3 regions of the Pseudomonas sp. B21-032 genome follow, and region 3 is predicted to be linked to each of the others. Evidence: riboswitches for the same ligand, from Rfam matches in the RefSeq annotation. Region 3 holds a riboswitch; each other region holds the start of a gene.
The links. A riboswitch is a leader RNA that binds a small molecule or an ion and turns the genes downstream of it on or off. The one in region 3 is predicted to bind cobalamin.

Region 1 (9,744 bases), 1.3 Mb from region 3:
CGCTGGGGGCGAAACCTGCCGCACTGAGCACCTCGGCCAGGCGCTGGCTGGCAGCGGCGCAGCGGATGATCTGCTGCTGATGGGCGGCGCCGTCGAGCAGGCAGGCCTGGCCGAGGATCCGCGTCGGGCCGCTGATGGTCCAGGGCCCGAGCTGTTCGGCGAGCAGTTGCAACAACTGGCGCTCGGCCAGAACAAAGCCCAGGCGTACGCCGGCCAAGCCGAAGAACTTGCCGAACGAGCGCAGCACGATCAACCCGCTGCGCTCGGCATGGGCGCCAATGCTGTGTTGCGGGGTGTTGTCCATGAACGCTTCATCAACCAGCAGCCAGCCGCCACGGCGGGCCAGGCGACCATGCCATTCCAGCAGTTGCTCGGCAGCAATCAGCTGCCCGGTGGGGTTGTTGGGGTTGACCACCACCAGCACGTCGAGGCTGTCGAGGTAATACTCGACCTGGTCCAGCGGCAACTCGCGCACCCGGTGCCCAGCGCGGCGCCAGCCTTCGGCGTGTTCGGCGTAGCACGGCGACAGCACCCCGACCGTGCCGGGGCGACGCAGGCGTGGCAAAGCCTGGATCGCCGCCTGGGAGCCGGCCACTGGCAACAGTTGCTCGACCTGATAGTAATCACGGGCCGCCTGCTCGAGGCCGTCTTCGGATTCAGGCAAGCGCGCCCAGGCCCGCAGCGGAATCTCGGGGATGGAATAAGACCAGGGGGCGATGCCGCTGGACAGGTCCAGCCAGTCTTCGCGGGCGATGCCGTATTGCTGCACTGCGCGTTGCAGGCGACCACCGTGTTCAAGCATAGAATTCAGCCCCCAGGCACAACAGCAGCAACCACAACCACACGCCCTGGCAAACCAGGCGCCAACCGCGTTCGATGGCGTCGGCATCGGCCTGCGGGCCTTCGCCCAGTTGCGGGCGCTCGTGCAGCTCGCCGTGATACACCGCCGGCCCGCCCAGCTCTACGCCCAGGGCTCCGGCCCCGGCCGCCATCACCGGCCCGGCATTGGGGCTGTCCCACAACGGCGCCTGGCGCCGCCAGCAGCTCAGGGCCAGGCGGGTCTTGCCCAGCAGCGCGTAAGTCAGCGCCACCAAGCGTGCCGGAATATAGTTGAGCACATCGTCGATCTTCGCCGCAGCCCAGCCAAAACGCTCGAAACGTTCATTACGATAGCCCCACATGGCGTCGAGGGTGTTGCTCAGGCGATAGAGCACCACCCCCGGTACGCCGGCAACGACAAACCAGAACAGCGCGGCGAACACCGCATCGCTGCCGTTCTCCAGCACCGACTCGGTGGCGGCGCGGGCCACGGCGGTTTCGTCCAGCTCGCGGGTTTCGCGGCTGACCAGATAACCGACGCGCTGGCGGGCTTTTTCCAGGTCGCCCTGGCGCAGGGCTTCGGCCACCGGCGTTACGTGCTCGCCAAGGCTGCGCAGGCCGAGGGCGCAGTACAGCGCCAAAACTTCAATCAGCCAGCCAATGTACGGCAGCCAGGACAACAGCATGGCGATGAAGGTCAGCGGCACCACCGCCAGGAACCAGGCGCTGACGCCGTGGCTGCGCCAGCCACGGCCGCCGGCATTCAAGCGCTGTTCCAGGCGCCCGGCCAGGCGCCCGAAGGCTACCAGCGGATGCCGGCGCTTGGGCTCGCCCAGCAGCGCATCCAGCGCCACCCCGGCCACTGTCAGCAACGCCACGCTCATCAAGACTCCCCCCACTGGTTTTCAAACAGCATGTCGTGCAGCGGCCGCGCTGTGGTCCAGCCTTCAAGCACCAGCATCGGCGCCGGGTAAAATTCGTGAACCGGGCCCAGGCAGAGGATTGCCAACGGCTTGGCACCGGCCGGCATGCCGAGCAACTCGGCCAGGGCCCGGGGCTCGAACAGCGACACCCAGCCCATGCCCAGACCTTCGGCGCGGGCCGCCAGCCACAAGTTCTGGATCGCACAGGACAACGACGCCAGGTCCATCTCCGGCAAGGTCCGGCGGCCGAAAATGTGCGCTTCGCGCCCATCCATCAGCGCCGCCACCAGCAGCTCGGCGCAGTCGTTGATGCCTTCGACCTTGAGTTTCATGAAGTCATCGGAGCGCTCGCCGAGCGCCTGCGCTGTACGCAGGCGCTCCTCTTCCACCAGGGCCTGGATCCGCTGGCGCAGTTCGCGCTGGGTGATACGGATGAAACGCCAGGGCTGCATCAGCCCGACGCTGGGCGCCTGGTGCGCGGCCTCAAGCAGGCGCGCGAGCAACTCGGGGGCGACTTCGCCGCCACTGAAGTGACGCATGTCGCGACGCTCGCCGATGGCGCGGTAGACCGCCGCACGTTCGGCCTCGGTAAAAGCATGTTCAGTCATGGACACAGAAGCGCCGCCGACGCCTGGGGGTTGGAAGCAAAATAGAAATGCACGTAGGAGGCGGTCAAGCGCCCCTGGCGGTACACCGCCTCGGCACCACGACCACCGTTGGGGCTCTGGCCGCGGGCAACCGGCTCAAGCTCGGTACTGGTCAGCGAATGATGATAGGTGTGCCCGCGCAAGGTGCCTTCAGGCAGCTCTACGGCCTGCAGGGCCAAGGCGGCCAGGCGCTTTTGCATCACTGCCTCGCCTGCCAGCAGGCCGAGCAGTTCGGCACGCTCGCCGGCAACATCGGTGAGCGCATCGAGCAGGTAGAGCATGCCGCCGCATTCGGCGAGCAACGGCTTGCCGGCGTGGTGATGGGCGCGGATAGCCTCGAGCATCGGTGTGTTGGCCGCCAGCGCCTGGTGATGCAATTCGGGGTAACCGCCGGGCAGGTACAGGCTGTCGGCGGCTGGCAAGCTTGTGTCATGCAGCGGCGAGAAGAACGCCAGCTGCGCGCCCATGGCCCGCAGCAGGTCGAGGTTGGCGCCATAGGTAAAGGCAAAGGCTTCGTCGCGGGCAACCGCAATGCGCACACCTTGCAGCAACGGCTCGATGGCAAACTCGGTCGGCGCGGCAAAGCGCACCGCTGGCGGCAACGCCGCATCGCAACTGGCGCCCAGGGCCGCTGCGGCAGCATCCAGCCGCGCATCAAGGTCGTTCAGTTCACTGGCTTGCACCAGCCCCAGGTGACGGCTCGGCAATTCGATGCCGGTTTCTCGCGACAGCCCACCGTACCAGCGCAGCCCCTCGGTCAGGCTGCCTTCAAGCAACTGGGCATGGCGCAGGGTACCGACACGGTTGGCCAACACCCCGGCAAACGGCAGGTCCGGCTGATAGCGCGCCAGGCCCAGGGCCAGGGCGCCGAAGGTCTGGGCCATGGCGGTGCCATCGATCACCGCCAGCACCGGCACGCCAAAATGCCGGGCCAGGTCGGCGCTCGATGGCGTGCCATCGAACAGGCCCATGACCCCTTCGATGAGGATCAGGTCGGCCTCGCCCGCCGCCTCCCACAATAGCCGGCGGCTTTCCTGCTCGCCGACCATCCACAGGTCGAGCTGATACACCGGCGCACCACTGGCGCGCTCGAGGATCATCGGGTCAAGAAAGTCCGGGCCGCACTTGAACACGCGGACCTTGCGCCCCTGGTTGCGATGCAGGCGCGCCAGTGCGGCGGTCACCGTGGTCTTGCCCTGGCCGGAGGCCGGTGCGGCGATCAATACCGCCGGGCAATGGCGCGCATCACTCATAGTTCGACGCCCTTCTGGGCGCGGATGCCGGCCTGGAAGGCGTGCTTGATCATGCCCATTTCGGTGACGGTGTCGGCCAGTTCGATCATTTCGTCTTTGGCCGCGCGACCGGTGACGATCACGTGCTGCATCGGCGGGCGCGCCTGCAGGTCGCTGAGCACCTGGTCGAGGTCGAGGTAGCCGTGCTTGAGGGCGATGTTCAGTTCATCAAGCACCACGAAGGCGATCGACGGGTTCTGGAGCATCTGCCGCGACACTGCCCAGGCAGCTTCGGCGGCAGCGATGTCGCGCTGGCGGTCCTGGGTTTCCCAGGTAAAGCCCTCGCCCATCACGTGGTAGCGCACCTGCTCGGGAAAGCGCCGGAAGAACAGCTCTTCGCCAGTGCTGTTGCGGCCCTTGATGAACTGCACCACGCCACACTGCATGCCGTGGCCCATGGCCCGGGCGAGCATGCCGAAGGCCGAACTGCTCTTGCCCTTGCCGTTGCCGGTAAGTACCAGCAGCAAGCCGCATTCGTTGGGCGAGTTGGCGATGCGCTCGTCGATCACGGCCTTTTTGCGCTGCATGCGCGCCAGGTGGCGTTCGTCGCGCTCGGTGGATTCAGTCATGAGGTTCTCCGCAAACCACTGTCGGCCGATCTCACCGAACGCAGCAGCCGACGGCTGCTCAGCGTATCGAAGGAACGGGCGTGACAGATGAATGGATATGGCAGACGGAAAACGCGCAGGGCTGCGGCACAGGCCGGAGGAACCGCGCATCACCCTCCGTGATGCCGTTGGCTGTTACAGGCCGGTCTCCGGGCTTGTGAGCGGGGCCATCGACACCCGGGGCTGCGCGCCTTCCCGGACACGAATGCCCAGTGGCCCTGCACAGCCTTGACTCACCTACCGTTGCGGGGGCAGCGCCGGATTCGCGCGTTTTACGCGCCCACCGGCTTCCCTGTTTCACCCTGCCAGGCCATCGCCTGCAGAGCACCTGAAACAAGTCGCGAAGGTTAGAGGGTTGCACCCGGAGCGTCAATGAAAGGCGCTGCACTGGCCTGGATCAATGGCGCCTTTGTCATCTTGTGCAACACTGACTTCAGTGATATCAAATAGCCATACCTCGGCTGTACTCGATCACAACTATAAGGGAGAGCAGCATGCAAGGCCTGATCATCAATAATGCGCGCCTGGAGTTCCTGCGCCCGGCCCTGGAACGCTGGGTCGATTGCATCGACCGCTTCAACCAGACCCTGGGGGACGGTGAGGCGCCCTATTGGCACGGCGCCCAGGCCAACCTCGGGCTGCTCTCGGCCGCCGCCTGGCAGGCCGAGCTGGTGACCCTGCAGCAGCACCAGAGCAAGAAGCAGCGCGATGACGGCGATCGCGAAGGCCGCTGCGACCTGTACATCGCCAACCGCGAAGAGGCCGCCTACCTGCAGGCCAGCCAGCGCTGGCCACGCATCGCCAAGCTCGACCTGAATAACGCCCTGGGCGAAACCGTCCAGGCTGCTCGGCAAATTGCCGCGCCCAGCCAGCTTAAAGTCGCTGCGTTGTTCGCCAGCCCCTGGAAAGCCGGCCAGCACGCCAGCCCCGAAGAGCTGCAGGACCTGGTCGACGACCTGCAAAAGCATAACGCCTGCGCCATCGCCTGGTACTTTCCCTACGCCTACCGCAAGCTGCACAACGAAGCCGGCCAGTATCACCCCGGCATCGCCCTGTTGCTCAAGCAGGCCTGACCCGGGGAACCTCCCACGCCTGGCGTGCCTCTACTGGCAATAGCGGCCATCATTGCGAGGGAAACGACATGGGTATCAAGCCGATTGCACTGCTGCTGGCAGTGACTGCGGGGTTAAGCGGCTGCGGCGAGAACGCCCGCCTTGAGGTCAGCGACGGGGTCGGCCCGTCGCCGCAATTGCCCGAACCGAACAAGACCCTGATCCCCACCGTCAACATCGCCCCCGCCATTGGCTGGCCCCAGGGCATGACGCCCAAGGCCGCGCCCGGCACCCAGGTGGCGGCCTTCGCCGCAGGCCTGGACCACCCGCGCTGGCTCTATGCCCTGCCCAACGGCGACATCCTGGTGGCCGAAACCAATGCCCCGCCCAAGCCCGATGACGGCAAGGGCATTCGCGGCTGGGTGATGGGCAAAGTCATGGACCGCGCCGGCGCCGGCGTGCCCAGCGCCAACCGCATCAGCCTGCTGCGCGACAGCGACCACGACGGCGTGGCGGAAACCCGCACGACCTTTATCGAGAACCTCAATTCACCGTTCGGCATGGCCCTGGTCGGCAATGATTTCTACGTTGCCGACACCGATCGCCTGCTGCGCTTTCACTATGAACCCGGCACGACTTCGATCAAGGGCCCAGGTACAGCCGTGGCCGAACTACCGGGCGGCACGCTGAACCATCACTGGACCAAGAACGTGATCGCCAGCCGTGACGGCAAGAAGCTCTACGTCACCGTCGGCTCCAACAGCAATGTCGGCGAGAACGGCATGGACCAGGAAAAAGGCCGCGCGGCGATCTGGGAAGTCGACCCGGCCAGCGGCCAGACGCGGATCTTCGCCTCGGGCCTGCGCAACCCCAACGGCCTGGCCTGGGAGCCGCACACCGGACAGCTGTGGACCGCAGTCAACGAGCGTGACGAGATCGGCAGCGACCTGGTGCCCGACTACATTACCTCGGTCAAGGATGGCGGCTTCTATGGCTGGCCCTACAGCTATTACGGCCAGCACATCGATCAGCGGGTCAACCCGTCTGATCCGAACCTGGTGGCCAGCGCCATTGCCCCGGACTATGCGGTGGGGCCGCACACGGCGTCGCTGGGCCTGACCTTCGCCGAAGCAGGGGTGCTGCCGGCACCGTTCGAGCAAGGCGCGTTCATTGGCCAGCATGGCTCGTGGAACCGCAAGCCGCACAGTGGCTACAAGGTGATCTTCGTACCCTTCAGCACTGCCGGCAAACCTGCGGGCAAGCCGATCGACGTGCTCAGCGGGTTTCTCAATGATGAAGGCAAGGCCATGGGCCGGCCGGTCGGGGTGATCAACGATCAGCGCGGCGGGCTGCTGGTAGCCGATGATGTCGGGAACACGATCTGGCGGGTGAGCAAGGCCCGGTAAGCCGGGGGAGCTTAGCGTTTGCGGCAGAGGGTCAAGCCATCGCCAATCGGCAGCATCGACAGGTCCACCCGTGGGTCGTCCTTGAGCGTGCGGTTCAAGGCCTGAATGGCGCGGGTGTCTTCGCTGTGCGGGTTTTGCTCAAGCACCCGCCCGCTCCACAAGGTGTTGTCGAACAGTACCAGCCCGCCCACTCGCAGCAGTCGCAGGGCCTCTTCCAGATAGTGCGGGTAGTTGGCCTTGTCGGCATCGATGAAGATCAGGTCGTAGCGCGCTGATGGCAGTGTCGCCAGGGTCTGCAACGCCGGCGCCAGGCGTAGCTCGATGCGCTCGGCGACTCCAGCCTCCTGCCAGTAGCGCCAGGCCACGGCGTTGTAGCTGCCTTCAAGGTCGCAACAGAGCAACTGCCCGTGTGCCATGGCCTGAGCCATGCACAAAGCGCTGTAGCCGGTGAAAGTACCCACCTCGATCACCCGCTCGGCACCGATCAGGCGCACCAGCAGCGCCAGCAACTGGCCTTGCTCCGGTGCCACCTGCCAGCGTGCTTCGGCCAGGGCCTGGGTTTCTTCACGCAAACGGGCGAGCAACGGCGTCTCGCGCAGCGACACGCTTTGCAGGTAGTGGTAGAGGGGGTCGTCGAGGTAGAGCGTCTGGGCGGTCATCGTCTACCTCGCACAGGTCAGGGGTTGCGCGCCAGGTGCGCTGGCTGCAGCACCCGCTTGGCGTTCAGGTAGGTCTTTTGCCAATAGCTGTTGGACAGGTAGTCCAGGCGCACCGTTCCGCCGGTGGCCGGGGCATGGACGAAGCGCCCTTCGCCGACATAGATACCGGCATGGCTGACCTGCGAGCCACCATTGGTGGCAAAGAACACCAGGTCGCCGGACTGCAGGTCGTTGCGCTCGATGCTCGGTGCGCGGATGCCGATCATCTCCCGGGTCGAACGCGGCAACGAGATGCCCGCAGCATCACGATAGACGTAGCCAATCAGGCCGCTGCAGTCGAAACCCGAATCCGGGGTGTTGCCGCCCCAACGGTACGGCGTGCCGACCAGGCCGAGGGCGCGGAACAGCACGTCTTCGGCAACCGGGGAGAAATACACTTGCGGGGCCATGACTGCCGGCTCGACCACTTTACGCGGGGCCGGGGCATGACTTGAGCAGGCACCGAGCAGTGCTGCGAGGGAAAGTAGAGCGAAGCGCGCCATCATCGCCATGGTCAGAACATCCTGTCTGAAGCCGCTTCGGCCAAGAGCCGAAAAGAGTTGAGAATTTAGATTAGACGCTTTCTGTAAACACGCACGGCGACGAGCTTTTCAGCTACGTCGCCGTGGTCAAACCTGTCGAAGGATCAGTTGCGCGAGAGCGTGGTCGCGGCCGGAGCCATGGCCAGTGCACGCTTGGCTTCGATGAAGGTCTTGCTCCAGTAGCGATCACCGAGCTTGTCGATGCGCACGCCACCGCTGCGGCGGCTGCTGGAGTGGATGAACTGATCGTCGCCGAGGTAGATACCGGCGTGGCTGACGCGGCCGCGACCATTGGTGCTGAAGAACAGCAGGTCGCCTGGCTTGAGGTTGTTGCGAGCAACCAGCGGGGCCTTGACGTTGATCATTTCGCGGGTAGAGCGCGGCAGGTTGAGGCCGGCTTCTTCGCGGAACAGGTAGCCGATGAAGCCGCTGCAATCAAAGCCGGTGTTCTCGGAGGTACCACCGAAACGGTAGCGGGTACCGATCAGCGACATGCCGCGCTCGAGAATGTTGTCGGCCAGGGCTGGCAGCTGGTAAGGCTTGCTGCTGGAGAAATCTTGCAGCTCTTCTTCGGTGGCCAGCTCTTCCTCGAACGTCGCCTGGACGGAGGACTTGGTCGAAACCTGAGCGGAAACCGGTTGCTGCTGAACCTGCTGCTGCGATACGGGACCGGTGGTCGCGCAGCCAAAAAGCAGGGTCACGAGTGCGAGGGGCACGAGGGGTGCGAAGCGATTTAGCATGGGCACGACCGTGTCTGGAATTTAAAGAAGTCGAGACTATGCCTTCTATCGCATCGATTTGCAAATTCAATCGAAAAAAATGTGACTTTTATGTGCCGAGGCTCTAGCCCCTGCCTTACCAGCCCAAAGTTTCTTTCAAGAACGGGATGGTGAGCTTGCGTTGAGCCTGCAAAGAGGCCTGGTCGAGGCGCTCGAGCAGGTCGAACAGTGCGCTCATGCTACGGGTGCCACGGGTGAGGATGAAGTGCCCGACCTCGTCGGTCAGGTGCAGGCCGCGGCGCGAAGCACGCAATTGCAGGGCGCGCAGCTTGTCTTCGTCCGACAGCGCCCGCATCTGGAAGATCAGCGCCAGGGTCAGGCGCGACTTGAGGTCGGCGAGCTTGATCGGCAGTTCGCGGGGCGAGCTGGAGGCAGCCAGCAACAGGCGCCGACCACTGTCGCGCAGGCGATTGAAGAGGTGGAACATGGCCTCTTCCCACTCCGGCTTGCCGGCAATGACATGCAGGTCGTCGAGGCAGACCAGTTCGTACTGTTCGAGGTTGTCGAGCAATTCGACGCCACGATCGAGCAATTGCGCCAGGGGCAGGTACACCGCCGGTTCACCCAGTTGCTCGAAGCGCAGGCAGGCGGCCTGCAGCAGGTGGGTGCGGCCCACGCCCTGTTTGCCCCACAGGTAGATCAGGCTTTCGGTCCAGCCGGCGTCGGCTTCGCAGAGTCGCTCGACGTAGCCCAAAGCGGCGGCGTTGGCACCCGGATAGTAGTTGATGAAGGTGGCGTCATCACGCAGACGCACACCCAGGGGCAACTGGATCGGTTTCATGCTGGCTGGGCAGTTCCGGGGAACCGCAAGGGGCCTTTTGTGAAAAGTCTGCAAAGTTTATACCCGTGGAGCCCCTCGCACAATCGGCGCAGACCACAAGTAAAATCAAAGGCTTGCATTAGCGGGTAAAGGCCAATGCAAGCCAGGTGCTATCAAGCTAGAGATCCGGGTCGATTTCGCCCGCGTAGATATCCGAC
Region 2 (9,744 bases), 1.2 Mb from region 3:
AGAAGTTCGGTCAGGTCGTTGAGCCACAGTTGCAGGGTGTAGAAGATCAGCAGGATCAGCACCAGGTCCGGCACGCTGCGAATCAGCGTGGTGTACAGGGTGGCCGGTACCCGCAGCAGTTTCAGCCGCGAGAGCTTTGCGCTGGCACCGAACAGGCCCAGCGCCAGGCTCAGGGCCAGCGACAACAGCGCCAGTTTCAGGGTCATCCAGGTCCCTTGCAGCAACAGCGGGCCGAAGCCCTGCAGGCTCAGGGCCTGCCAGCCATGGGAGTGAAGGAAGTCGTTCACGGGAAAAATCTCGGTAGGACGCAGGGCAAATGCGGGCGTGATCAACTCAGGGCGAACTGATCACGCCGGCACGGCTTACTCGTTGTAGATATCCAGGTCGCCGACGTATTTTTTCTGGATTTCGGCGAAGGTACCGTCGGCGTGCACCGCGGCAATGCCTTTGTCGAGCAGGGCCTTGAGCTCGCTGTCGTTCTTGCGCAGGCCCATGGCGATGTCCAGGGGCAGGGTCGGGTCCTTGATCGCCGGGCCGCTCTTGAAGTCGGCGCCTTCGGGTTTGGAAAGGAAGTTGAGCTGGGCTTCGAGCTTGTCGGTCAAGGTGGCGTCGAGACGGCCGTTGAGCAGGTCGGCGTAGTTCTGGTCCTGAGCCTGATAAGCCTTGACCTGGGCCCCCAGCGGCGCCAGTTTGGCGCGGGCGTAGGCTTCCTGCAGCGAGCCTTGCAGCACGCCGACCTGCTTGCCTTTGAGCGATTCCGGGGTATCACCGAAGTCGGCGCTCTTGCGCACGATAACCGAGGTCGGGCTGAGGAACAGTTTGGCGCTGAAGTCGATCTGTTTCTGTCGCGCCGGGGTCACCGCCATCGACGACATGATCGCGTCGAACTTGCGTGCTCGCAGGGCCGGGATCATGCCATCGAATTCGTTGTGCACCCAGGTGCATTTGACCTGCAGCTTGGCGCAGATGGCGTTGCCCAATTCGATGTCGAAGCCTTGCAGGCTGCCATCGGCGGCAACCGATTCAAAAGGGGGGTATTCGGGGTAGACGCCGAAACGGATCTCGGTCCATTCCTTGGCCTGCACCGCACTTGCGCACAGTGGCAGGAGCAGCACGCTGAGGAGCTTTCGCAGCGAAGTCATATGAGTATCCCTGAGTTTTATAGTTGATGTAGGGCAGTGGTGCGCTTCTGGTCTTTTAGTGACTCTCTGGTCGGGCTCAGAATGCGCGATGACGACGTTTTTTTTGTGTCGTTTGCGCCGGCGTCGGCTGCCGGATTTTGCTGTTAACGCGTGAATGGCAGCCGAATCGGCTGGAGCACCTCCTGTTTGAGCTTCGTGTGCAGCGGTTTCCGATCTGCCGCACCGCGGCGCGGCAGAATCGGTCGGCCTCAGGCGCGTTTTTTCTGCAGGTCTGCAACCGGGGCGCGCAGCAGCGCGAACAAGTCTTTCGGGTCCTTGAGCTCCGGCACCAGGGCAATCTCGCTGCCGATGTCCAGGGCCTTGGCGACGTCCAGCACATAGCGCAGGGCCGAGTAGTCCTCGAGGGCAAAGCCGACCGAATCGAACAGGGTCACTTGCTCGGCGCTTTCGCGCCCGGCGGCCTGGCCGTTGACCACTTGCCAGAATTCGGTGGTGGGCGAGTCGGCAGGCATTTGCTGGATTTCGCCTTCGATGCGGCTTTGCGGTTCGTACTCGACGATCACCCGCGCACGCTCGACGATCTCGCGGTGCAGTTCAGTCTTGCCCGGGCAGTCGCCGCCGACGGCATTCAGGTGCATGCCAGGTTCGATCATGTCCGGAGTGAGGATGGTCGCGTAGGCCTTGTCGGCAGTCACCGTGGTGACAATATCGGCGCCGCGCACCGCGTCGGCGACAGAGCCGGCAACGCTGACCTTGATGGCCGGGAAGGCGGCGAGGTTGGCCACCAGCTTGGCGCTGGCCGCAGGGTCCAGGTCATACAGGCGGATGTCGTCGATGCCGAGCAGGGCATGGAAGGCCAGGGCCTGGAACTCGCTCTGCGAGCCGTTGCCGATCAGCGCCATGCTGCGGCTGTTTTTGCGCGCCAGGTAGCGCGCGGCCAGGGCCGAGGTGGCGGCGGTGCGGATGGCGGTGGTCAGGGTCATCTCGCTGAGCAGCACCGGCGCGCCGCTATCAACGTCGCCCAGGGCGCCGAAGGCCATCACTGTGAGCATGCCGCGCTGGGTGTTTTTCGGGTGGCCGTTGACGTACTTGAAGGCGTACAGGTTGGCATCGGACACCGGCATCAGCTCGATCACCCCGTCGGCCGAGTGGTTGGCCAGGCGCGCGCATTTTTCGAAGTCGTGCCAGCGCAGGTAGTCCTCACGGATGTACTCGGCCATCTCGCTGATGCAGGTGCTCAGCCCTTTGCGTGCCACCAGGCGGCTGAGGTCGGTAACGTCGATATAGCGGGTCATGGTGAACTCCTTTGTTGTAATCAGTGACGGACAGGCAGGTGCACTTCGGCGAGCATGCAGCGCGCGCTGCCGCCGCCGATGCGCTCGATATGGTCGATGTTCACCACCACCGGGTGGCTGTGCTGCTCGACCTGCCGGCGTTGTTCTGGGGTGAGCGAGCGCCAGGCGCTGCGCGACATCACCAGCAGTGGCTGGCCTTGCTTGTCGTGGACTTCGAGCATGTTGCCGGCAAAACCTTCGAGCTGGTCGAAGTCCAGGGCCAGGATGTCCTTGCCGGTGTCGCGCAGCGAATGCTCCAGGGCGCGACGCTCATCGGCCTCGGGCAGCGCCTGCAGGCAGACCACCGAGAGCCCGCGGCCGACGCTCATCATCACGTTGCTGTGATAGATCGGTGCCTGGTGGCGGTCGACGGCGTGGAACAGGCACAGGCGATAATCGAGCTGTTCGGCGAACAGGCGCAGGGCCTGGGTGTGGGTGCGCCCTGAGTGGCAGGCGTAGCTGATCCGGTGTTCGCGATCGAGGACCATGCTGCCGGTCCCTTCCAGATACATACTCTGCTGTTCCAAGGGGCTCAGATCGATGGTCTGACGGACGGCGAAGCGCTCTTCAAGCACCTTGAGCACGCCCTTGCTGCGCTCCAGGCGGCGGTTCTGGCCCTCCATCGGGTAGAGCACCAGGCTGCCGTCGGCGTGGCTGCTCCACCAGTTGTTGGGGAAGATCGAATCAGGGGTGTGCGGCGCCGGGGTGTCCTGCACCACCAGCACTTCGACACCGTGCTGGCGCAGGGTATCGACGTAGCCATCGAACTCTTCCAGCGCTTTCTGCTGTGCCTGCTGCGGGTCGAGCAGGGCTTGCTGGAAACGGTTGTTGAGGGCGGTGTCCGGGTTGAAGGCGAACCGCGCCGGGCGGATCATCAAGACTGTATTTGTTGTTTGCATCGAGGCACGCATCCGGGGTTGGCTGTGTGCTTATTGTCGACGTGATCAAGGATAAATCCCGGCTGAAGCGCATTGGGTGCTCAGCCGGTAAAGCTGAAATAGTGGGTTTGGCAGCGGATTCTGCTGCGACGGGTCAAGGCCGCTGTTGCTTCAAGGCGCGCAGTTGGCGCGCCAGAGTCAGGGCGGTACGGGCGCTGTGTTCGCCGGGCACGATATGGCTGAAGGGCAGGTCGATCAGGCGGTCGTCGCGCACCGCGCGCAGGTGCGAAAGCGCCGGGTGCTGGCGCAGGTAGGCGCGCTTGCCGGCGGCCGGCGACCACACCGCATCGGCAAGGATGATCACGTCAGGATCGGCGCGCAGCAGGCGCTCGGCATCGACCGTAACCCGGTTTAGCTCCACCTCGGCGTACAGGTTGCGCCCGCCTGCTGCGTCGATCAACTGGGTGATGAAACCGCGCTTGCCTTCGCTTTGCAGGCCGTTGACCTCGCTGTCGAGGTAGAACACCAACAGCGGCGGGCTGTGCCCGGCGATGGTTTTGGCGGCGGCCAGGTCCTGACGCTGGCGGGTGATCAACTGGCTGGCCAGGTCCTGGCGCTGCAACAGGTGGCCAAGGCTGCGCAGGTCTTGTTCAATGGCGGCAAAGCCGTTTTCCGGCGCTGGCGCGCAGGCGTTTTCCAGCAGGTAGCTGGCGATGCCGTTGGCCTGCAGGGTGGTGCGCGGGGCGACCCCGTCGCGGTCACGAAAGGCGCTGGCAAAGCCGCCGACCAGCAGGTCGTAACCTTGGGCATAGACCACTTCGGTTGCCGGGTAGCGACGCGACAGCAGGGGGACGCCGCGATAGCGTCCGCTGGTCAGCGCCCGGGCGTCATCATCTATATAGCTGACGGCGGCCAGCGCCGGGCCGGCGTCCAGGGCCAGCAGCAGGTCGGCGGCGTGCTGGTTGAGGGCCAGGATGCGTTGCGGGCGCTCCTGTGGCAGTTGCCAGGTGTGTCCGCAGTTCTGATAGTCCAGGGCCATGGCGCTGCTGCTCAACAGGGCCAGCACGCTGGCGCCCAACCCCCTCATGAGCCCTGGCCGTTGAGCAGCAACTCGGGCACCGGTTGGCCGTCGATCAGGTGCACACGCACCAGGCGCTGAGCGTCTTCGGCGTTGGCTACCCGGTACCAGCAGCGGTCCGGATATACCGTCAGCACCGGGCCGAGGTTGCACGGGAACTGGCAATGGCTGCGGGTCAGCAGCACGCCGTCAGTGGTTTCGATGCGGTTGGCCACCAGCAGCTCGCGGCGCAGGACTTTCCACAGTGGCAGGGCACCGCGTTGTACGCAGCGCGGGCCGGTGCAGAGCATCACATGGCGGGTATGCTCGGGGATCTGCGACCACTCCGGCTTGCTCTGGATTTGCTCTTCGGCGAGGCGGCCGCGGCGACGTTTGGGGGTTGTTGCTGTCATGGACTTCTCGAAAAATATTCGCGAAGCGCACAGGAGGGCCCCGGCCAACACGCGCCAGGTAGCCGGCTCGTGCCCGCCCTCCGCAGGTTTGCCTAAGTGACTGCATGCAGTCGTGGGGCTTCAGGCCGGTCTCCGGGCTTGCGAGGCGTAAAGTCATTCGCCTTCCCGTGCCTGTGGGCACAGTGGCGTGTTGAATGCTTCACTCGCTTACCGTTGCGGGGGCAGCGCCGGACTGGTCGATAACGACGCACCGGCTTCCCGTTTCACCTGACGCACGGCGGCGGCAGGCACCTGAAACTGGCAGGCATCTGACCATCAGCCCAGGCGTTCGTCAACTGCGCCGGCATGGCCCTGGGTGTGCAGGCGCTTGTACAGGGTGGTGCGGCTGATGCCGAGGGCCCGGGCCAGGGCCGAGATATTGCCATTGAGGGCACGCAGGCGCTGGCCGAGATCGTCAGTGTTTGCCGGCGTGGCCAGCACTGGCGCGGCGGGCTTGGCCTCAGGCAGGTCGGCAAAGAAACTGTCGGGCAGGTGCTCCACGGCAATCGGCCGTTCGCCGGCCAACGCCAGGGCCACCTGCAGCACGCTGGCCAGTTGTCGCAGGTTGCCCGGCCAGGGATGCTGAAGCAGCAGTTCCAGCACTTTGCCGGGCAATTGCGTCGGTGCCCCCGGTTCGCGGTACTGCTGGTGGAGCTGTTCGATCAGGGCCAGGCGGTCGCTGCGTTCGCGCAGCGGTGGCAGCATCAGGCTCAGGCCGGCGATGCGGTAGTACAGGTCCTGGCGAAAATGACCCAGGCGCACCTGTTCGGCGAGGTTGTGGTTGGTCGCCGAGACCACGCGGATATCCACCGGCGTCGGTTCGCCGCTGCCCAATGGCTGGATGCTGCGGGTTTGCAGAAAGCGCAGCAGGCGTGCCTGGGTGGGCAGCGGCATGTCGCCGATTTCATCGAGAAACAGAATGCCGCGGTCGGCCTTGCGGATCAGGCCGATGTTGCCCTTGTGGTGGGCGCCGGTGAACGCGCCTTTCTCGTAGCCGAACAGCTCCGACTCGACCAGCTCGGCCGGAATCGCCGCGCAGTTCACCGCAATCAATGGCTGCGTGGCGCGGCTACTGGCGCGGTGCAGGGCGGTGACAAAGACCTCCTTGCCGGCGCCGGTTTCGCCCTCGATCAACAGCGGGATGTCTTTTTCCAGCAGCAACCCGGCCTGGCGCAGGGCCTTGTCGATACGCGGATCGCAGCTGGGTTGCGGGCGGTTGAGCGCTGCTGCGGGTGATGCTGTGGGGGCATGCAGCAGGCAATGGAAGCGGTTGCGCCCGGCCACCTGCAGCGCAAATGGCTGGTCAGCCCGGTGGGCCAACAGTTGCGCCAGCGGCGTGCGGAACAACTGCTCCAGGTTCAGTTGCAGTGGGTTCTGCCCAAGCAGACTGTCGGCCCGACGGTTGGCCGCCAGCACCCGGCCCTGGTCATCGATCACCAGCAGCCCGGCCCATTGGCTGTCGAGGTTGTTGGCCCCGGTGTTGAAGCTCAGCTGTTGGTAGTGCCCGGCAAAACGCGCCAGGATCAGGCGGTTCTCCAGGCTCTGGCTCATCATCCGTACCAGGCCCTGAGTTTGCGCCGTCGGCAGGTAGCTGTCGCTGGACACATCGAGCACGCCGATCAGCTGGCGCTCGGCATCGAACAGCGGCGCGGCGGCGCTGGCCATGAAGCGGTTGAGCTTGAGGAAGTGTTCGTCCTGGCTGACATGCACCGCCTCGCCGGTGGCCAGGGCTGTGCCGATGGCGTTGGTGCCCACCCCTTGCTCGCGCCAGCAGGCACCGGCGACAAAGCCGTGGCGCTGGCGCGGGTCGATAAAGCGCCGGGTGCCCCAGGCATCGAGCAACTGGCCGTGATCGTCGCTGAGCATGATCAGGTAGCTGGAGTTACCCAGCAGGTGCGCGTACTGCGGCAGCACCTCGTCGCGAGTGGTGCCCAGCAGCGAGTGCTGGCGTTCGAGCAGCTCGCTGACCTGCACAGTAGATGCGTCGCCGAACTGCGGTTGCGACTGGTGGTCCAGGCCGTAGGCGCGGCAGCGCTGCCAGGACGCCTGGATCAGTTGCGCATGGGCGCTGGTGGATGCGGCCATGGGCCCGTCCTCTGCCGGCGGCAGTGTTGTTGTTTTTGTGTGATCCAGTGTTGTTCAGTCCTGTTCATTGTCAATGCCGCGGCTGTTCAACCGTGCAGTGAAGGTTGTTCATTTGTGTTCAGGAGTGAACCTGGGCAAAGCCACAATCTGCTGAAAGTCCTTTGCCGACAACGGCTTGGCCAGCGCTGGCATGAATCTCGCTCTATAGCAGGCGCCTGTCCGCTAACAACAAGAAGGCCGCGCCATGTCGCTCACCCTTGAGCATGTCAGCCGTACCGTGGATAACCAGCTGTGCATCGACGATGCCTGCCTGCGCTTCGAACCCGGCTCGTTCAATGTGCTGCTCGGCCGCACCCTGGCCGGCAAGACCAGCCTTATGCGCCTGATGGCCGGGCTTGATCGGCCAGACCGCGGCCGGGTGCTGATGAATGGCGAGGATGTCACCGGCCGGCCGGTGCGCCAGCGCAACGTGTCGATGGTCTATCAGCAGTTCATCAATTATCCGACCTTGAGTGTGTTCGAGAACATCGCCTCGCCCTTGCGCCAGGCGCGCATGGGCGAAGCGCTGATCCGCGAGAAGGTCCAGCAGACCGCGCAGATGCTGCGTATCGAACCGTATCTGCAGCGCTTGCCGCTGGAGCTTTCCGGTGGCCAGCAGCAACGCACGGCCATGGCCCGGGCACTGGTCAAGGATGCCGAACTGATCCTCTTCGACGAGCCGCTGGTGAACCTTGACTACAAGCTGCGCGAAGAGCTGCGCCAGGAGATGCGCGAGCTGTTCGCCGCGCGCCACTGCATTGCCGTGTACGCCACCACCGAACCCAACGAGGCCCTGGCCCTGGGCGGCACCACCACCATCCTCCATGAAGGGCGCATCGTCCAGAGCGGGCCCACTGCTCAGGTTTACCACCAGCCGCGCACGGTGCTGGCCGCCGAGCTGTTTTCCGAACCGCCGATCAACCTGATGCCCGGGCGTATCAACGGCAACGAAGTGAGTTTTGCCGGTGCTGTGCATTTCGCCATGAACGCCGACCTGCGCCGCATCGGCGATGGCGACTACCGCTTTGGCGTGCGCCCGAGCCATATCAGCCTGGTGCCGTCCAACGACGATGACCTGGAGCTGGCGGTGCTGGTGGAGCTGGCGGAAATCAGCGGCTCGGAAACCTTCCTGCATGTGCGCAACGAGCACTTTCGCCTGGTCCTGCACTTGCCAGGGGTGCACGAGTACCACGTCGATGCGCCGATCCGGGTGTTCATCCCCACCCACAAGCTGTTTGTCTTCGACCCCGCCGGGCAACTGGTGCAGGCCCCGGGCTTGCGTGAAACGAGGGTCGCCTGATGGCCGAGATTCGTCTGCAGCAGCTGGCCCATAGTTACAGCCGTGCCCCCCAGGGTGCGGACGACTATGCCTTGCGTGAGCTTGAACATGTCTGGGAGCAGGGCGGCGCCTACGCCTTGCTCGGCCCGTCGGGGTGCGGCAAGTCGACCTTGCTCAATATCATTTCCGGGTTGCTCAGCCCGTCCCACGGCCAGGTACTGTTCGATGGCAAGGTGGTCAACGAACTGTCGCCACAGGCGCGCAACATCGCCCAGGTGTTTCAGTTTCCGGTGGTCTACGACACCATGACGGTGTTCGACAATCTGGCCTTCCCGCTGCGCAACCAGGGCCTGGATGAAGCGCGCATTGCCAGCAAGGTGGCCGAGATCGCCGAGGTGCTCGATCTCGGCAACCTGCTGAAGAAAAAAGCCCGCAACCTTAGCGCCGATGAAAAGCAGAAGGTCTCCATGGGCCGTGGGCTGGTGCGCGACGACGTCTCGGCGATCCTCTTTGACGAGCCGCTGACGGTGATCGATCCGCACCTTAAGTGGAAGCTGCGGCGCAAGCTCAAGCAGATCCACGAGCAGTTCAATATCACCATGATCTACGTCACCCACGATCAGCTCGAAGCCTCGACCTTCGCCGACAAGATCGCGGTGATGTATGGCGGCCAGATCGTCCAGTTCGGCACCCCGCGCGAGTTGTTCGAGCGTCCGCGCCATACCTTCGTCGGCTATTTCATCGGCAGCCCGGGGATGAACCTGATCCCGGTGCAGGTGCAGCCTGGTGGCGTCGGCTTCGCCGGCATTCACCTGGCGTTGCCGCTGGAGTTGCAGGCGCGCCTGGCTGCGACCAGTGCCGTGCGCCTGCAAGTGGGCATCCGCCCGGAATTCGTCCAGGTCTGGGACACCCCGTTCGACGAAGGCTTCAGCGCCCGGGTGGTGGATGTCGAAGACCTGGGTACCTACAAGATTCTCAGCCTCGACCTGCAAGGCGTACCGCTCAAAGTGCGCCTGGGCGAGGACCGCACGCTGCCCGAGGGCCAGGCCTGGATCAGTTTTCCGGCGCAGTGGCTGATGCTCTATGCCGATGACGTACTGCTGGAGGCCCGGCCATGAACAAAGTGCCCAACAACAAGGCCTGGTGGCTGGTGCTACCGGTGTTCCTGCTGGTGGCGTTCAGCGCTGTGGTGCCGATGATGACCGTGGTCAACTACTCGGTGCAGGACATTTTCGACCAGTCCAGTCGGTACTTCGTCGGCGCCGACTGGTACCGCCAGGTGCTGCAGGATCCGCGCCTGCACGACTCGCTGTTGCGCCAGTTCATCTATTCGGCCTGCGTGCTGCTGATCGAAATCCCCCTGGGCATCGCCATCGCCCTGACCATGCCGACCAAGGGCCGTTGGTCGTCGCTGTGCCTGATCGTCATGGCCATTCCGCTGCTGATCCCGTGGAACGTGGTCGGCACCATCTGGCAGA
Region 3 (9,744 bases):
CCAGGCTGCATGGGCGCGGGCGGCGCGCAGCCAGACCAGGTCGGCGCGCAGGCCATCAACGCCCGCAGCAAAACAGCGCTGGGTAATCTGCGCCAGGGCCTGGTCGTCCAGGGCAATCTGCGCCAAGCGCTCGCGAGCACCATGACAACGCTCGCGCAGGGCCGCCTGAGCAGGCGCCCATTGGGCGCAAAAGGCCTCGGGATCACTGTCGAAATCCAGTCGGCGGCGAATGATCTGGCCACGGGCTTCAGGCAGCGGCTGGCCTTCGAGCACCACATTGAGGCCGAAGCGATCGAGCAACTGCGGGCGCAACTCGCCTTCCTCCGGGTTCATGGTGCCAATCAACACGAATCGGGCGCTATGGCGGTGGGAAATTCCGTCGCGCTCGACCCGGTTGGTGCCACTGGCAGCCACGTCCAGCAACAGGTCGACCAGATGATCCGCCAGAAGATTGACTTCATCCACATAGAGCACGCCGCCATCGGCCTTGGCCAGCACCCCGGGGGAAAACTGCGCCTTGCCCTGGCCCAGCGCCGCATCCAGGTCGAGGGTGCCGACCAGGCGCTCTTCACTGGCACCCAGCGGCAGGGTCACGAACGGCCCTTCGCCGAGCAAATCAGCCAGGCCCCGGGCCAGGGTGCTCTTGGCCATACCGCGCGGGCCTTCGATCAGCACGCCGCCGATCTTCGGGTCGATGGCGGTCAGGCACAGCGCCAGTTTCAGCTCATCGGCGCCGACCACGGCAGCCAGGGGAAAATGTGCAGGTTCGCTCATCTCAATTCTCTTCTTCGCCGTCCAGCAGCTGTTCTTCCAGGGCTTCACGGTAGTCGCCCGGCTCCTGCCAGAGCCCGCGCTGCTGGGCTTCGAGCAGGCGCTCGGTGATGTCGCGCAAGGCTTCGGGGTTGTGCTGGCGGATAAAGTCGCGGGTCGCGTCGTCGAGCACATAGGCGTCGGCCAGCGACTGGTAATGGTGGTCGTCGATCAACTGCGTGGTGGCATCGAAAGCGAACAGGTTGTCGACGGTGGCAGCCAGCTCGAAGGCACCTTTATAGCCGTGACGCTTGACCCCGTCGATCCACTTGGGGTTCAGCGCCCGGGCGCGGATCACCCGGTTCAGCTCTTCTTTCAGGGTGCGGATGCGCGGCCGGTCCGGCTGGCTGTGGTCGCCGTGATAACTGGCCACCCTGCTGCCGCCCAGGCTCTCCACGGCGGCGAGCATGCCGCCCTGGAACTGGTAGTAGTCATTGGAATCGAGCAGGTCGTGCTCGTGGTTGTCCTGATTTTGCACCACCGCCTGCACCTGGCTCAGGCGCCGGGCAAAATCGGCGCGCGCCGGCGTGCCGTCATCGGCGGTGCCATAGGCATAGCCACCGTGATTCAAGTAGACCTCGGCGAGGTCCTGACGGTCATTCCACAGCCGTCCGTCGATGGCATTCTGCACGCCGGCGCCATAAGCGCCCGGCTTGGCCCCGAACACCCGCCAGCCGGCCTGGCGAGCGGCCCGTTCGGCGTCCAGGCCCTGGGCCAGCAGTTCTGCGCGCTCGCTACGGACCTTGGCCGCCAGCGGATTGAGCTCATCCGGCTCATCCAGCGCCGCCACCGCTTGCACCGCCGCATCGAACAGCTTGATCAGGTTGCCAAAAGCATCGCGGAAGAACCCTGAGACGCGCAAGGTGACATCCACCCGTGGCCGGTCGAGCAGGCTCAAGGGCAGGATTTCGAAGTCGTCGACGCGCTGGCTGCCGCTGGCCCACACCGGCCGCACGCCAAGCAGGGCCATGGCCTGGGCGATATCGTCGCCGCCAGTGCGCATGGTCGCCGTGCCCCACACTGAAAGGCCGAGCTGGCGCAGGTGATCGCCATGGTCTTGCAAATGGCGTTCGAGGATCAGGTTGGCCGAAGCAAAACCGATGCGCCAGGCGGTGGTGGTCGGCAGGTTGCGCACATCGACGGTATAGAAATTGCGCCCGGTCGGTAGTACGTCCAGGCGCCCGCGGCTTGGCGCACCACTGGGGCCGGCAGGCACGAAGCGACCGTCGAGAGCCGCCAGCAAGCCGTGCATTTCTGCCGGACCGCAGCTGTCCAGTTGCGGCGCGACCTGCTGCGCCAGCGCGTCGAGAATCGCCTGCACCTGCGCCCATTCGGGGCCGCCGACCAGCTGCACGCTGCCATCGAGGCTCTGCTCGATCAGCTGGCTAGCGTACAGTTCAAGGCGCTCGCGAGTATCGCCGGCGGTGCGCCAGGCTTCGTCTAATGTCGCCAGGAGTGCGGGCCGAGGGCCCTGCCAGGGCTGGCCGAGGTCGCAATCGAGCGGGTCGAAGCCCAGGTTCAGCGCCTTGGCCAAGGCCCGCAACAAACTGCCGTTGGCCCCGCGCCCATCACCGCGTTCCACCCGCAAAAGCGCCAGCAAGGTGTCGATACGCAGGCGCCCGGTTGGCGACTCACCGAACACATGCAGGCCATCGCGGATCTGCGATTCCTTGAGGTCGCACAGATAGGTGTCCAGGCGTGGCAGCCAGATCGCGGCATCGTCCAGGGCGCCTTCGATCTGCAGTTCGCGATCGATATGGTTGTCGCGCACCAGCGCCAGGATGTCGCGCTGCAGCTCGCGGGCCCGGCGCGGATCGAGCAACTGCGCCTCGTAGTACTCGTCGGCCAGCAGCTCCAGGTGGCGCAACGGCCCGTAGGTTTCGGCGCGGGTCAGCGGCGGCATCAGGTGGTCGATGATCACCGCCTGGGTACGGCGCTTGGCCTGGGCGCCCTCGCCCGGATCGTTGACGATAAACGGGTAAATGTTCGGCAGCGGCCCGAGCAAGGCGTCCGGCCAGCAGCTATCGGACAGCCCGACGCCCTTGCCTGGCAGCCATTCCAGGTTGCCATGCTTGCCGACATGGATCAGCGCATCAGCGGCAAAGCCATGGCGCAGCCAGAAATAGAACGCCAGGTAGCCATGCGGCGGCACCAGGTCCGGGTCGTGATAGACCGCGCTCTGGTCCAACTGGTAGCCACGGGCCGGCTGGATGCCGACAAAAGTCAGGCCGTAGCGCAGGCCGGCGATCATCATCCGCCCGCTGCGCCACATCGGGTCCTGGCTCGGTTCGCCCCAGCGCTCGCGCACAGCGATCTGGTTGGCCTCGGGCAAGGTAGCAAAGGCCGCCAGGTAATCGTCCAGGGCCATGCTCTGCATGCACGGGCGCAGGTCAAGGCTGTCCAGGTCATTGCTGACGCCGCCGAGCAAGGCCTGGATCAGCGCCGTGCCGCTGTCGGGCAAGGGCGCCAGCGGATAGCCCTGGGCCTGCAAGGCGCGCAGTATGTTCAGCGCCGCCGCCGGGGTATCGAGGCCCACGCCATTGCCGATGCGACCATCGCGGGTCGGGTAATTGGCGAGGATCAGCGCCACGCGCTTCTGCCCGTTGGGTATCTGCGCCAGCGCACACCAGCGCCGCGCCAGCTCGGCGACAAAGTCCATGCGTTCGGGCTGGGCGCGGTAGCAGACCACGTCGGACTGGCTGCGCTCGCTGCGCCAGGCCAGGTCCTTGAAGCTGACCGGGCGGGTGATGATGCGCCCGTCCAGCTCCGGCAAGGCGATGTGCATGGCCAGGTCACGGGCACCCAGGCCCTGCTCGCTGGCCTGCCAGGCCGGTTCGTTGTCCTGGGCGCAGATCGCTTGTAACACCGGGATGTCGCGGCGAAACGGGCGCAGGTGCGGCTGCTCGGGGCTGGACTGGGCAAAGCCTGTGGTGTTGATGATCAGCGCAGCGTCGACCTGGTCCAGCCAGTCTTCGACCTGCTGCAGGCAACCGGCCTCCTTGAGGCTGGCCACGGCGATCGGCAAGGGGTTGAGCCCGGCCAGTTGCAAACGCTGGCAGAAGGTATCGATAAAGGCCGTGTTGGCCGCCTGCAGGTGCGAGCGGTAGAACAGGATCGGCACCACCGGCTGCTCGACCTGCCACTCGCCGAACCAGTCCTGCAGCGCCGCAGCGGCCTTGCGCGGGTGGTACACCGCGGTGCGCGGCAGTTGCTGCGGTTCGCTCCACGGGTAGTCGCGCTGCAGGTACTGGCTGGCCAGGCAGTTGAACAGGTTAAGGGCATTGGCCTTGCCGCCCTGGCGCAAAAAGTGCCAGAGCCGTTCGCCCTGCTCGGCCGCCACCGTGCTCAGGCGGGTCAGTTCCGGGTCAGGGCGGTCGTCGCCGGGCACCAGGATCAACTGCACGCCACGCGCGGCCAGTTCCAGCAGTTGCTCCACACCATAGCGCCAGTAACCGACGCCGCCGTGCAGCGACACCAGGATGACCTTGGCATGGCGCAGCACCTGGTCGACATACAGGTCGACCGAGGCATGATTCTGTACCTGCATGGGGTTGGCCAGACGCAGGCTGGGGAAATCCTCGGGCAACTGCTGGGCGGTTTCGGCCAGCAGCGCCAGGTGTGAGTCACCGCTGCAGAGGATTACCAGCTCGGCCGGGGTCTGGCCGAGGTCGGCAATGCTGTCGTCCGGTACAAAACCACCGGGCTGGGTCCGCAGCAGGTGCATGGGTCAAGCGCCCAGGGCGGCGCGCAGGCTCGCTTGCAGCTGCGGCGCATCCAGCTCCTGGCCGATCAGCACCAGGCGCGTGGTGCGCGGCTCTTCGCTGCGCCAGGCACGGTCGAAGTGCTTGTCGAAACGGGTGCCTACGCCCTGGATCAGCAGGCGCATCGGCTTGCCCGGGATCGCCGCAAAACCTTTGACCCGCAGGATACCGTGTTGCACCACCAGTTGGGTCAGGGCGTCGAGCAGCAGGCTTTCGTCGGCTTGCGGCAGCTCGATGGAGATCGAGTCGAAGGCGTCGTGGTCATGGTCGTCGTGATCGTCACCGTCGTGGTGCGAGTCGTGGTGGGTGCGGCGGCCATCGATGTGCGCCTCGGATTCGGCGCCCAGGCCCAGCAACACTTCCAGCGGCAGGCGGCCGCTGCTGGCTTCGATCACCTTGACCGCCGGCGGCAGCTCTTCTTCGACTTCAGCGCGAACCTTGGCCAGGTCGTCGGCGGCGATCAGGTCGGCCTTGTTCAGCACCACCAGGTCGGCGCTGGCCAGCTGGTCGGCGAACAGCTCGTGCAGTGGCGATTCGTGGTCAAGGTTGGGGTCGAGCTTGCGCTGCGCATCGACCTGCTCCGGGTAGGCGGCAAAGGTGCCGGCGGCAACCGCCGGGCTGTCGACCACGGTGATCACCGCATCAACGGTGCAGGCGTTACGGATTTCTGGCCACTGGAAGGCTTGTACCAGGGGCTTGGGCAGGGCCAGGCCGCTGGTTTCGATGAGGATATGGTCGAGGTCGCCGCGACGCGCCACCAGCTCGCGCATCACCGGGAAGAACTCTTCCTGCACGGTGCAGCACAGGCAGCCGTTGGCCAGCTCATAGACGCGGCCGCTGGCCTCTTCTTCAGTGCAGCCGATGCTGCATTGCTTGAGGATTTCGCCGTCGATGCCCAGCTCGCCAAACTCGTTGACGATCACCGCGATGCGCCGCCCCTGGGCGTTGTCGAGCATGTGCCGCAGCAGCGTGGTCTTGCCCGAGCCGAGGAAGCCGGTAACGATGGTGACGGGGAGTTTGGCCAGTGTTTTCATTTCGATGCCCTTGGCAGGATGGCGGGCATGCGGGACGAGCGCCAAAGGTGTTGTGCACCTGGCCTGTTCGCCACCGGATCACCCCGCCCGGTTGAATGTCGGAAACTGTTCGAGGCAGGTCTCCTGGCTTGCATTGCACCGGCGCCGTGGCCAGTCGAACGACGCCTTCCCGCACGTGCTGCAGTGGCTGTGTCGAACCCTTCAATGCTTACAGTTGCGGGGGCAGCCGCGGCTTGAACCGCGTTCCCGTCTTAGCTTCGGCCAGCGCCGAAGAACCTCGAAGCGGCTAGGCTACGCAGTGCCCGGTGAGCGGTCAACTGCTGTCACGATTGACGCCTGCCCGCGCCCGTGATTTGCTAACGCCATTCGTTTGGGTGCCCCTTGAGGGTGAAACTGGGAAACCGGTGCGTCGTACGCTTTTTATAGGGTGTATGGCAAGTCCGGTGCTGCCCCCGCAACGGTAAGTGAGAAAAGCGTCAGAGCCACTGTGCCCGCTGTCTGGCATGGGAAGGTGACGCCTGTGGTGTGGCCAGCGGCCAACCCTCACCAGCCCGGAGACCGGCCCAACGCTTGACCGAACAAACCCGCGGTGGGCGGGCGCTGTTACAACCCCTGGGCGAACGCCGCGCAGGGGTTCGCTGCGCTTGCCTGTTGCCGACAACACCAAGAGGAAAGCGCCATGCGTACCAGTACCGCCATTAACCAAGCCGTTACCCCGTCAAGCCTCAGCCAGCGCCTGCTGGTTGCTGTCGGCGCCTCGCTGCTGGGCCTGTGCCTGGTGTACTTCGCCGGTTTCTCGCACATCGAAGCGGTGCACAACGCTGCCCACGATACCCGCCACAGCGCCGCCTTCCCTTGCCACTGAGTGCTGCCCCGATGATCAAGCGTATTGCCAGTACCGCAGGCTTTACCGGCCTGCTGGCCGCCCTGCTGCTGACCCTGCTGCAAAGCTTCTGGGTCGCGCCGTTGATTCTCCAGGCGGAAACCTATGAAAGCGCCGCGCCTGCGGTCGAGGCGCCCCATGAACATGCGGCCGGGACCGCCGAGCATCATCACGACAGCGAAGCCTGGTCGCCGGAAGACGGCTGGCAGCGGGTGCTGTCGACCACCGGCGGCAACCTGGTGGTGGCGGTCGGTTTCGCCCTGATCCTCGCCGCGCTCTACACCCTGCGCGCACCGAAGAGCGTGATCAGCGGCGCGCTCTGGGGCCTGGGCGGTTTTGCCGTGTTCTGCCTGGCGCCGACCCTGGGCCTGCCCCCAGAGCTGCCGGGTACTGCTGCCGCCGACCTGGCCCAGCGCCAAGCCTGGTGGGTCGGCACGGCTGCCGCCACCGCCGTCGGTCTGGCCTTGATCGTATTCGCCCACAACTGGCTGCTGAAGATAGTCGGTGCAGTGTTGCTGGTGGTGCCTCACGTGATTGGCGCGCCGCAGCCTGAAGTCCACCAGATGCTCGCCCCAGAAGCCCTGGAAGCCGAGTTCAAGGTCGCCTCGCTGCTGACCAACGCCGCGTTCTGGCTGGCCCTGGGGCTGATCAGCGCCTGGCTGTACCGCCGTTCGAGTCAGGCCTGAGGATGCAGTTGTACCTCGGCCTGGGTTGCCGTCGCGGCTGCCCGGCCGATGCCCTGAGCGAGCTGCTCACCCGCACCCTGCTCGCCCATGACCTGCCGCCCGGCGCGGTCATGGGCCTTGCCAGCATCGACCTCAAGCACGACGAACCCGGCCTGCATGAACTGGCCCGGCGCCTGGGCGTGCCGCTGCGGTTCTACAGTGCGGCGCAGCTGGCCGCTTTCGAATCACAGCTGAGCCATCGCTCTGCGGTAGCCTTCCAGCACAGCGGCTGTTATGGCGTGGCCGAGAGCGCCGCCCTGGCCCTGGCCGAGCAGCTTGGCGGGCCGGCCCGGCTGCTGGTCATTCGCACCTTGCAGGCCGACGCCAGCCTGGCATTGGCCTGCACCAGCGGTTTTCGCTGATAATCAGCCCTTTACCCGTAAGGACACCCCATGACCGTCTATTTCATCGGCGCCGGCCCCGGCGATCCGCAGCTGATCACCGTCAAGGGCCAGCGCCTGATCCAGCGCTGCCCGGTGATCATCTACGCCGGCTCCCTGGTGCCCGCCGCAGTGCTGGAGGGTCACCGCGCCGAAACCCTGATCAACAGCGCCGAACTGCACCTGGCGCAGATCATCGAAGCCATCAAGAGTGCCCACGACAATGGCCAGGACGTCGCCCGGGTGCACAGTGGCGACCCCAGCCTGTATGGCGCCATCGGTGAGCAGATCCGCTACCTGCGCGAGCTGGGCATCCCCTACGAGATCGTCCCCGGCGTCACCGCCGTGGCCGCCAGCGCCGCCCTGCTCGGCTGCGAGCTGACCCTGCCGGACATCGCCCAAAGTGTGATCCTCACCCGCTACGCCGACAAATCACCCATGCCGGCCGGCGAGCAACTGGCCGACCTGGCCCGCCACCAGACCACCCTGGCGGTGCACCTGGGGGTCAAGCACCTGGCTAAAATCGTCGAAGAGCTGCGCCCGCACTATGGTGGCGACTGCCCAATTGCCGTGGTGCACCGCGCAACCTGGCCGGACCAGGACTGGGTGCTGGGCACCCTGGAGACGATTGTCGAGCTGGCGGCGGCCAAGGACTTTCGCCGTACCGCGCTGATTCTGGTAGGCCGGGTGCTGGGCAACGACAGCTTCAGCGAGTCGGCGCTGTACCGCGCTGGCCACGCCCACCTGTATCGGCCCTGAGCGTATACACTGACGATTCCGTTCCGCCTGTGAGGACCTGACCATGCTCGAATTGCGCCCCAACTGTGAATGCTGTGGCAGCGACCTGCCCGGCGATAGCGCGGATGCGTTGATCTGCTCGTTCGAATGCACCTTTTGCCGTGACTGCAACGAACGTCAGCTCAAGGGCCAGTGCCCCAATTGCGGCGGTGAGCTGGTCAGACGCCCGGCGCGCTCGGCGGCCAAGCTGGTCAACAACCCGGCCTCGACCCAGCGCATCGTCAAGGAACAGGGCTGCCCCAGCCACTGACACACTCACTCAGGGCTCTGGTACTGGCTCAGGTATTTGTCCAGTACCGCCTTGTCGCCGCTGCCATCCCCCGCCACCTGCCACAGGCGCCGTTCAATGCCCTGGGCCAGCAAGTGCCCCACCGCCGCCTCGATCGCCGACAGCACGCACAGCTGCGCCGGCTCGTTGGTGGTGTAGCCGACCTCGGCTTCCAGGAGCTTCTTGAATTCGATGAACTTGAACACCCCGGCGCTGCGCCCGACCGAGTAGATGGTCTTGCTGGTCATGACGTTGGCCAGCACCTGGCCGCTGCGCACGTCCACCGCCCGCAGGTTGACCGAGACCTGGTCGACCCGGTACTCGCGCGACAGGTCGATACCCAGGTAGCGCGCGCCCTCGCCGCCGCTGCGCACGTTGGTGTCGTAGGCGATGATGCCGCCTTCGAGCATCAGGTTGGCCGCCTGCAGCGGCGGCAGCTCGCCCTGGATATTCACCGGGGTGTCGGGCTTTTTCTGCGAGGCGCGAATGATCTTGCGTTCGGTCAGCAGGTTCTGCAGCCCTTCGCGCTCGAGCACCACGAACCAGCCGCTGGCCTGCAGGGCATCCATCAGCATGCTCGCCGCGCCCTGGGTGACGCTGGTGGAAAACGAGCTGGCCGGGGTCGGCTTGTATTGCCCGGTCTGGTCGCGAAAACCATACACCACCGCCATCAGCCGGCCCTTGGGCCGCGGCATGTTGAGCAGGTCGTAGTAGGTCGAGGCCCGTGGCGTCAGGGTCGGGCTTTCGCTGTCCTGTTCGGCCGGCATCGGTTCGCGCAGGCTGCAGCCTTGCAAGGCGGCCAGGATCAGCAGTGTGCTCAGAATTCGTTTCATCGCTGTTTCTCCCCGTTGTCCTGGCCCTTCAAGGGTTCAGGCCGTTGACCTGAATTTCCGAGATTTCCCCGGTTACCCGGTCGGTCACCTGAATGCTCAGGGCCCCCGAGTCGTCGATGACGTTGATGATGAAGGCGTCGGTCTGCAGGCTGCCGGTGTTGCCGTTGTTGATGTTGGTCAGCAGTTGCGAGAGCAGGCGCGACTCCAGCTGGCTGGTGAAGCGCTCCAGTGCCGAGGTGCTGGCAAAGGCCG

Region 1: it holds a riboswitch for cobalamin, as region 3 does, so the genes downstream of both, cobO (cob(I)yrinic acid a,c-diamide adenosyltransferase) here and cobW (cobalamin biosynthesis protein CobW) in region 3, are expected to answer to the same signal.
Region 2: it holds a riboswitch for cobalamin, as region 3 does, so the genes downstream of both, LOY54_RS08860 (ferredoxin) here and cobW (cobalamin biosynthesis protein CobW) in region 3, are expected to answer to the same signal.

Annotation. Positions count from the first base shown of each region.
Region 1 covers NZ_CP087180.1:4,487,081-4,496,824, forward strand. The annotation lists gene cobD (threonine-phosphate decarboxylase CobD) at 1-802, opposite strand, end outside; gene cbiB (adenosylcobinamide-phosphate synthase CbiB) at 795-1,703, opposite strand; gene bluB (5,6-dimethylbenzimidazole synthase) at 1,703-2,356, opposite strand; gene LOY54_RS20690 (cobyrinate a,c-diamide synthase) at 2,347-3,642, opposite strand; gene cobO (cob(I)yrinic acid a,c-diamide adenosyltransferase) at 3,639-4,250, opposite strand; cobalamin riboswitch at 4,412-4,636, opposite strand; gene LOY54_RS20700 (hypothetical protein) at 4,784-5,362, shown strand; gene LOY54_RS20705 (sorbosone dehydrogenase family protein) at 5,431-6,747, shown strand; gene LOY54_RS20710 (O-methyltransferase) at 6,759-7,406, opposite strand; gene LOY54_RS20715 (C40 family peptidase) at 7,424-7,957, opposite strand; gene LOY54_RS20720 (C40 family peptidase) at 8,092-8,727, opposite strand; gene hda (DnaA regulatory inactivator Hda) at 8,843-9,547, opposite strand; gene LOY54_RS20730 (AI-2E family transporter) at 9,705-9,744, opposite strand, start outside.
Region 2 covers NZ_CP087180.1:1,917,758-1,927,501, forward strand. The annotation lists gene LOY54_RS08835 (ABC transporter permease) at 1-287, opposite strand, end outside; gene LOY54_RS08840 (ABC transporter substrate-binding protein) at 363-1,142, opposite strand; gene LOY54_RS08845 (ornithine cyclodeaminase) at 1,391-2,437, opposite strand; gene ctlX (citrulline utilization hydrolase CtlX) at 2,458-3,375, opposite strand; gene LOY54_RS08855 (ABC transporter substrate-binding protein) at 3,509-4,441, opposite strand; gene LOY54_RS08860 (ferredoxin) at 4,438-4,824, opposite strand; cobalamin riboswitch at 4,930-5,134, opposite strand; gene LOY54_RS08865 (sigma-54-dependent Fis family transcriptional regulator) at 5,140-6,948, opposite strand; gene LOY54_RS08870 (ABC transporter ATP-binding protein) at 7,193-8,287, shown strand; gene LOY54_RS08875 (ABC transporter ATP-binding protein) at 8,287-9,384, shown strand; gene LOY54_RS08880 (carbohydrate ABC transporter permease) at 9,381-9,744, shown strand, end outside.
Region 3 covers NZ_CP087180.1:3,160,655-3,170,398, forward strand. The annotation lists gene LOY54_RS14605 (ATP-binding protein) at 1-774, opposite strand, end outside; gene cobN (cobaltochelatase subunit CobN) at 776-4,534, opposite strand; gene cobW (cobalamin biosynthesis protein CobW) at 4,538-5,605, opposite strand; cobalamin riboswitch at 5,701-5,900, opposite strand; cobalamin riboswitch at 5,961-6,187, shown strand; gene LOY54_RS14620 (CbtB domain-containing protein) at 6,285-6,470, shown strand; gene LOY54_RS14625 (CbtA family protein) at 6,482-7,174, shown strand; gene LOY54_RS14630 (cobalamin biosynthesis protein) at 7,177-7,575, shown strand; gene cobM (precorrin-4 C(11)-methyltransferase) at 7,606-8,352, shown strand; gene LOY54_RS14640 (DUF1272 domain-containing protein) at 8,396-8,641, shown strand; gene LOY54_RS14645 (CsgG/HfaB family protein) at 8,647-9,492, opposite strand; gene LOY54_RS14650 (curli assembly protein CsgF) at 9,521-9,744, opposite strand, start outside.